Regions from separate parts of the Virgibacillus byunsanensis genome, predicted to be linked through region 2. Evidence: a T-box and tRNA genes for the amino acid it is inferred to sense, from the RefSeq annotation. Region 2 holds a T-box; the other holds one or more tRNA genes.
The links. The T-box of region 2 lies ahead of ileS (isoleucine--tRNA ligase). A T-box ahead of a tRNA ligase gene usually reads a tRNA of that ligase, here a tRNA-Ile.
Positions count from the first base shown of each region.

Region 1: it encodes a tRNA-Ile, which carries the amino acid that the T-box ahead of ileS (isoleucine--tRNA ligase) is inferred to sense. The anticodon was not compared.

Region 1 is NZ_JBHTKJ010000021.1:41,414-45,662, reverse strand. It holds gene ACFQ3N_RS08845 (Na/Pi cotransporter family protein) at 1-1,032, shown strand, start outside; tRNA gene ACFQ3N_RS08840 (tRNA-Asn) at 1,379-1,450, shown strand; tRNA gene ACFQ3N_RS08835 (tRNA-Met) at 1,458-1,534, shown strand; tRNA gene ACFQ3N_RS08830 (tRNA-His) at 1,554-1,629, shown strand; tRNA gene ACFQ3N_RS08825 (tRNA-Ile) at 1,643-1,719, shown strand; tRNA gene ACFQ3N_RS08820 (tRNA-Ser) at 1,729-1,821, shown strand; tRNA gene ACFQ3N_RS08815 (tRNA-Phe) at 2,062-2,137, shown strand; gene ACFQ3N_RS08810 (superoxide dismutase) at 2,344-2,955, shown strand; gene ACFQ3N_RS08805 (MFS transporter) at 3,082-4,249, shown strand, end outside.
Region 2 is NZ_JBHTKJ010000012.1:267,459-271,707, forward strand. It holds gene ileS (isoleucine--tRNA ligase) at 1-2,700, opposite strand, end outside; T-box leader at 2,754-2,977, opposite strand; gene ACFQ3N_RS06520 (DivIVA domain-containing protein) at 3,043-3,546, opposite strand; gene ACFQ3N_RS06525 (YlmH family RNA-binding protein) at 3,758-4,249, opposite strand, start outside.

The DNA.
Region 1 (4,249 bases), on a different contig from region 2:
CTGCAAGGACTTTTTTCTGAGGGTGCTATTGAATTAAGAGCAGCTGTACCAGTGTTGTTTGGTGATAATATAGGTACGACTATCACAGCGGTTTTAGCTGGTATAGGTGCTTCAGTAGCTGCAAAAAGAGCTGCATTTACCCATGTGATTTTCAATCTATTAGGTACTACGGTGTTTTTAGTATTTATAGGTCTATTTACTCAATATGTATCATTCTTGCAAAGCCAATTCGATCTAAATCCCGAAATGACAATTGCATTTGCACATGGTAGTTTTAATATAGCTAATACGATAATCCAATTTCCGTTTATTGGTGCACTTGCATGGTTAGTTACAAAAATCATTCCTGGAGAAGACGTTATAGTTGAGTATAAACCAAAGCATTTAGACCCTATATTCATCCAACAATCATCAACTTTAGCATTAGATCAGGCAAAAGCTGAAGTCATCCGAATGGGTGAATACGCATACAAAGGACTAGAATCAACAAGCCTTTATTTAAATACTCATCAACAGAAACATTCTGAGATGGCTATACAGATTGAAGGAGCTTTAAATAATTTAGACCGTAAAATTACAGATTATCTAGTGGAAATATCTGGAAGGTCTATGTCAGAAATAGAAAGTGCAAAACATACAGCATTGATTGATTCTGTTCGTGATATTGAGCGAATTGGTGATCACTTTGAGAATATTATAGAATTAATTGATTATAAAATTTCTAATAAAGTAGATCTAACAGAACAAGCACAAGAAGATCTGAATGATATGTTTGACTTAACCATAATGACTGTGCAACAGGCTGTTAAGGCTCTTGAGCAGATGGACAGAGAAGAAGCCTTAGCCGTTGTACAAAAAGAGGATCAAATTGATAAATTGGAACGTAAGTATCGTAAGAAACACATTATACGAATGAACGAAGGAGCGTGTAATGGTTCAGCAGGGATTGTGTTTGTTGACATTATAAGTAACTTAGAACGAATTGGTGATCACGCAGTAAATATTGCAGAAGAAGTACTTGGTGATAAGTAAAACGAATTTACACACGAAATATGATTATACTTACTTATAAAAGGTTTACTTGATTGGCGGCCTTTTCTTGATTATTATCAGGAAAGGTCGTTCATTTTTGTGATAATTTGCTTGTTTTTTAATAAATAATAAAATATCAATTGAAAATTAGCATCGTAAATGCTATAGTAATTAATGGTGTTTCAAATAAGTTTTGTGAATCACAAAAAATTTATTTGGGAAAAGTTATTGACAGATCATGTCGTACATGATAAATTATATTTCGTCGCTAATAATTTTTAACACATAAATATAGCAGTTTGAAACATAGTAGATACATTTAGAACAATACAGATTTCATTATTATTCCACAGTAGCTCAGTGGTAGAGCTATCGGCTGTTAACCGATCGGTCGTAGGTTCGAATCCTACCTGTGGAGCCTTGATGGCGGTGTAGCTCAGCTGGCGAGAGCGTACGGTTCATACCCGTGAGGTCGGGGGTTCGATCCCCTCCGCCGCTACCAATTTTATAAATCTCATATGGCGGTCGTGGCGAAGTGGTTAACGCACCGGATTGTGGCTCCGGCATACGTGGGTTCGATCCCCATCGGTCGCCCCATATAAGAAATTTAGGACCCTTAGCTCAGCTGGTTAGAGCTATCGGCTCATAACCGATCGGTCGCAGGTTCGAGTCCTGCAGGGTCCACCATTAAAACTCGGAGGAATACCCAAGTCTGGCTGAAGGGATCGGTCTTGAAAACCGACAGGGGTGTCAAAGCCCGCGGGGGTTCGAATCCCTCTTCCTCCTCCATACATAATTTCCGAGAAAAAGATATTTCAAGCGAGACCTAAATACCATAATAAGCATTTTATGGCTCGGTAGCTCAGTCGGTAGAGAGCCGTCACCACCTATGAATAAGCATCCAGGTGCAGGCTTGCGAGGAGTGAGACATCACCGAATTCACTTGCAACACGACGAGCACAAAGCATCAATGAGAAACATCAAAGTTATATTACAAGCGAGACCTAAATACCATTATAAGCATTTTATGGCTCGGTAGCTCAGTCGGTAGAGCAACGGACTGAAAATCCGTGTGTCGGCGGTTCGATTCCGTCCCGAGCCACCATTTAAATGATGAACTACACGATAACAAGCGATTAGCTTGTTTATTTTTTTGGCATTATTTAGTAAACGGGCAAAAAGGAAGAATTTACACTATTTACATAGTAATTACATGCATATAATTTGCAAGAGTAATGAACCTTTGATAATGTTAATTTTAAAGGAATATTAATCCTTTTGATAACACATTATTGAAGGAGGAACTTAACCATGGCAAAATTTGAATTACCAGAGTTACCTTATGCATATGATGCTTTAGAACCTACAATTGACAAAGAAACAATGAACATTCATCATACTAAGCATCACAATACTTACGTTACAAAGTTAAACGGTGCTTTAGAAGGGCATGCAGAGCTTCAAGATAAATCACTTGAGGATTTATTAAGCAATCTAGATGCTGTTCCTGAAGGTGTACGCACTGCTGTTAGAAATAATGGTGGGGGACACGCAAATCACAGCCTATTCTGGAAAGTCCTTTCACCAAACGGTGGCGGAGAACCAACAGGAGAACTGGCGGACAAAATCACTGCTAAATTTGGAAACTTCGATAAATTTAAAGAGGAATTTGAAACAGCAGCAAAAACGCGCTTTGGTTCTGGTTGGGCATGGTTAGTAGTATCTAATGGAGAAGTTGAAGTAACAAGCACACCAAATCAAGATACTCCAGTAATGGACGGAAAGACACCTATTTTAGGTCTTGATGTGTGGGAACATGCTTATTATCTTAAATATCAAAACAAGCGTCCTGAATATGCATCTGCATTCTGGAACGTTGTAAACTGGGATGAAGTAAGTAAAAACTATAACAACGCTAAGTAAATCATAAATAGAAAGGACGTGGGATTAAATCTCACGTCCTTTTTTTCTTATTGTATACGTATCTCTTTTGTATATCTAAGCATTATTTGATTAAACTATTATAGACAACAAAAGGGGTATTGATATATGCGTAAAGGATTACAACACATCTTCGGAAAGATTGATATAAATCGTGATCTTCTATTTTTATTGGTTATTGGTGGTCTTTACTCATTGGGGATTTTTCTTTCTAATACTTTTGTAAATATATATCTTTGGAAACAATCCGGCGATTATATAACCATAGCAATGTACAATTTAGGGATTTATTTGCTGCAACCAATAACCTTTATAGTAGCTGGGAAAATGGCAAAAAAAATGGACCGTGTAATTGTTTTACGTTTAGGGGTAATCTTTTTATCGCTATTTTTTTTGAGTGTATTATTAATAGGAGAAAAGGCAGCAACTTATAATTTCATCTTAGGCAGTTTATTAGGAATTGGGTTTGGTTTCTATTGGCTAGCCTTTAATTTACTGACCTTTGAAATTACAGAGCCAGATACTCGAGATTTCTTTAATGGATTTCTTGGTGTATTACAGTCTCTTGGTGGTATGATTGGCCCAATACTTGCTGGTACGATTATTGCTAACATGAAAGCAAATGTTGGATATAATACTATCTTTACCATTTCGTTTATATTATTCATTTGTGCGGTAATATGCAGTTTCTTTTTAAATCGCCGCCAAGCAGAAGGGAGTTTTCATTTTAAACGAATTTTGGAGGAGAGAAAGCATAATAAAAACTGGGGAAGAATATTAAACGCTCATCTATTTCAGGGGTTAAGAGAAGGTATATTCTTGTTTGTGATTGCAATATGGGTTTATTTGATAACTCAAAGTGAATTTGCGCTTGGAATGTTTAATTTATTTCTTTCAGGCCTATCCTTTATCTTTTACTTTATTGCAACACGATTTATTAAACCGTCAAATCGAAAAAAAGCAATCTTAATTGGTGGGATCATTCTATATTTTTCCTTGTATATCATATTGTTCAATATTAGTTATATGCTGTTGATCATTTATGCTATTCTCATTGGTATTGCTTATCCGATTATAAATGTGCCATATGTTTCTATGACTTATGATGTTATTGGCAAAGCATCGAAAGCAAAAGAACTAAGAGTGGAATACATTGTCGTTAGGGAGTTATTTGTCAATGCGGGACGAGTTACCTCTATTCTTATTTTTCTAATAGCAGTAAGTTTATCGTCTGCTGAAACAGTAATACCGTTTTTATTAGCAATATTTGGGGTAG
Region 2 (4,249 bases):
ATCATGCTCCTCACCCACTGTTTCAGATGCTGTCCAACAACGCTCGCATTTCTTGCCTGGATGCACATCTACCTTGATACTGACATTTCGGTATTCTTTTGCATCTGAATTCTCTTCAACGAGAACAGCTTCAGATACAATAAACAATTGATGTAAGTTGGAAACCGAGTTCAGTACATCTAACGTATTAGCATCATTAGGAACTACAGTTATTTTTGCTTCTAATGATTTACCAATTACTTTTTCAGTTCTTGCTTCTTCTAATGCCTTAAGTACATCATCACGTACACTCATAAATACATTCCATTTATCTTGTAAAACATCAAAACCAGCAATCTCTCTTGGCTCTGGAATGTCCGTTAGTTGAACACTTTCCTCTTCTACTCCAGGAATGTACTCCCATACTTCATCGGCTGTATGCGGAATAATTGGTGTTAACAATTTAACTAAGGTTGTTAAGATTTCATAATATCCCGTTTGTATACTTCTGCGACGATGATTGTCTTTTGCTTCGATGTATAACACATCTTTTGCAAAATCCAGGTAGAATGAACTTAGATCAACCGCACAAAAGTTGTGAATTTGAGAATATATCGTTGAGTATTCAAATTTTTCATAGCTGCCACGAACGTTTTTAACTAGTTGTTGTAAGCGATGAAGCATATAACGATCTACTTCTTCCATATCTTCTTCAGCAACTCTATCTTCAACTGGATCAAAGTCAGCTAAATTAGCAAGCATGAATCGGAATGTATTACGGATTTTACGATAAGCCTCTGAAATTTGTTTTAGAATTTCTTGTGAAATTCTTACATCTGCCTGATAGTCTACTGATGATACCCAAAGACGTAGTATATCTGAACCTAATTGCTTTTGCACTTTGGATGGTACCATAACATTTCCTAATGATTTACTCATTTTTCGTCCATTGCCATCTAACACAAAACCATGACTGATAATATTTTCATATGGTGATTTACCAGTTACAGCAACAGATGTGGATAAAGAGGAATTAAACCAACCGCGATATTGGTCACTACCTTCTAGATATACATCTGCAGGACGCTTGTGGTCATCACGGCCGACTAAAACTGCTTCGTGTGATGAACCGGAATCAAACCATACATCCATAATATCGGTCTCTTTTGTAAAGGTACCGTTAGGGCTATGCTCTGATGTAAATCCTTCTGGTAATAAATCTTTTGCTTCCCATTCAAACCAAATATTAGAACCGTGCTCATTAAATAAATAAGAAACATGTTCAATCGTTTCATCTGTTATGATTGGTGTATTATTCTCACCATAAAACACAGGAATAGGAACACCCCAAGTACGTTGACGTGAAATACACCAGTCTTCCCGGTCACGAACCATATTGTAAAGACGGGTTTCTCCCCATGACGGATACCAGTTAATCCGATTGATTTCATCCAGAACATCCTGACGGAAATCTTTAATGGAAGCAAACCATTGTGATGTTGCACGGAAAATCGTTGGCTTTTTGGTACGCCAATCATGTGGATAAGAATGCGTTATGAACGTAAGCTTTAACAATGCGCCAACTTCTTCAAGCTTTTCTGTAATTGGCTTATTAGCTTCATCATAAAACAGCCCTTCAAAACCAGGCGCTTCATTTGTAAAACATCCACGGTTATCAACTGGTGAGAACGCATCAATGCCATATAAGCGAGATACAACAAAGTCATCCTCCCCATGTCCTGGTGCAGTATGAACACAACCTGTACCTGCCTCAGCAGTTGCGTGCTCTCCTAACATTACAAGTGAATCACGATCATAAAATGGATGTTTTGTAACAACCCTATCAGCTTCTTGACCTTTGAATGTTTTTACTACTTTTGGATTTTCCCATTCTAGTTCTTCTGTTATTGTTTCTAATAAATCATGTGCAATAATATACTTCTCTTCGTTAACCTTAACAACAACGTACTCTAAATCAGGGTTTAAGGTAATACCCAAGTTAGCAGGAATTGTCCAAGGAGTTGTCGTCCAAATGATTACTTTCTCTCCACCATCAAATAACTCTTTTCCATCAGTTACTTCAAAAGCAACATAGATAGATGGTGATCGTTTATCGTGATACTCAATCTCAGCTTCAGCTAATGCTGACTCAGAAGACGGAGACCAATATACAGGTTTTAATCCTTTATAGATGTATCCTTTTTTCGCCATTTCACCAAAGACTCTAATTTGTGCAGCTTCATAATCTTTCGTTAATGTAATATATGGATTATCCCAATCCCCACGTACACCTAACTGCTTAAACTGAGTACGCTGACTATCAACCTGACCCATTGCATATTCAGCACATTTTTGACGGAATTCTGCAATGCTCATTTCCTTACGTTTAATTTTTTTATTCTTTGTTAGTGCCGTTTCAATCGGAAGACCATGAGTATCCCAGCCTGGCACATACGGTGCATGATAACCAGACATAGATTTATAACGTGTAATAAAATCCTTGAGTATTTTGTTTAGTGCATGACCAATATGCAAATCGCCATTTGCATATGGTGGACCATCATGCAAAATGAACAGTGGTCTTCCTTCTGTCCTCTTTTGTACCTTCTCATATAAATTTGTTTCATCCCATTTTTCTTGACGTAATGGTTCTTTATTCGGTAGATTACCACGCATTGGGAAATCTGTTTTTGGCATCAATAATGTGTCTTTATAATCCACTATGTTGTTCCTCCTTACAGTTTTTTTACATTAAAAAAAGCCCTCATCATCCCAAAAGGGACGAGAAGACTCGCGGTACCACCCTTATAAATTTAAAATAGCGTACTATGTTAAATTCACTCGATACTCGTAACGTGAGTAAACCGTCCATTTCTACTAAATTTCAAAATGGATACTCCAGAGTGATTTTCTAAAAGTTTTACTGTGCCAAGCTTCCACCATACCTTGGCTCGCTAATCAGTAATAACCAATATACTTTCTCCATCACCGTATTTATAATTATTTACATATAACGTAATGTGTAACTTGAATTATATGTAAAATCACAGATAACGTCAAGACCTAAGCTTTGTTTTCAGCAAAATCGAATTCTTCGCCTACAGCCTCATCAAACAATTCTTCCCAGTCGTCTGTCCCAATCATATCTAATTGAGCCTCAACAAGCATCTTTAAACGAGTACGAAATACTTTTGCCTGTTTTTTCAATTCTTCTACGTCCATCGAAATGCGGCGTGATTTATTTAATGCCTCATTAATGATACGATCCGCATTTTTTTCAGCTTCTTTAATAATTAATTTAGATTCTTTGGTTGCATTTCCTTTTACCTCTTCAGCCGTTTCCTGGGCAATCAATATTGATTTATTTAATGTTTCTTCAATGTTCGTAAAGTGACCCAGCTTTTCATTTAACTGTTCAACTTTCTCACCTAGATCCTTTTTTTCACGGATAGCCATTTCATAATCCTTAATCACTTGGTCTAAAAATTCATTTACTTCATCTTCATCATATCCGCGGAAGCCTCTTGTAAACTCCTTATTATGGATATCTAATGGTGTTAATGGCACAATGGCCACCTCCTAACGTATATTCTCAAAAATAATAGTGTTACATCGATTAGAGAACTTGCATTCACCAAGCCTTTATTGTGAATACCTTAGTTGGCTTATGCAGAAAAAAAGTTTAAACTTTCTTTTCTGCCAAAAAAAGATAGATAATTCCTCGTTATATTTTTATTCGACAGAAATTGGTGAATTCCTGCAATAATTTATAAATAATTTATATTATTATAGCTATTGCTATTTTCCACTTGTCTTTTTTGGTACGTCCATTTATCTTAATTAATTTACTTCTGCCTTTTCCTCTTACAGAAAGTAAATCTCCTTCTTGGAGTGAAAACTTACCATCTTCTACAACCTTGAAATTCACTTTTACTTGACCTTTATGTATAAATTCAGAAGCATCTTTACGTGAAACATTATAAATTTCTTTTAAAACAGCATCTAATCGTAAAGAAGAAACAGTTTTATCCATCTCTTTCCAATGTAATTCATTTTCTATCTTTTCAGAAAGAGGTTTCTCTTCTAACTTTATCTTTGCCTTCTTGATCGATGTCAAATTTGCTAAAATAAAAGGTGCTATTTCTGCAGCAGTTATGATTTGTATCATTCCGTTTTCAACAAAAATATCCCCAAGTTTGTTTCTTTTTATGCCTAAAGATAAAAATGCTCCCATTACATCCGGGTGTGTTAACGTTATAAATTTATTTTG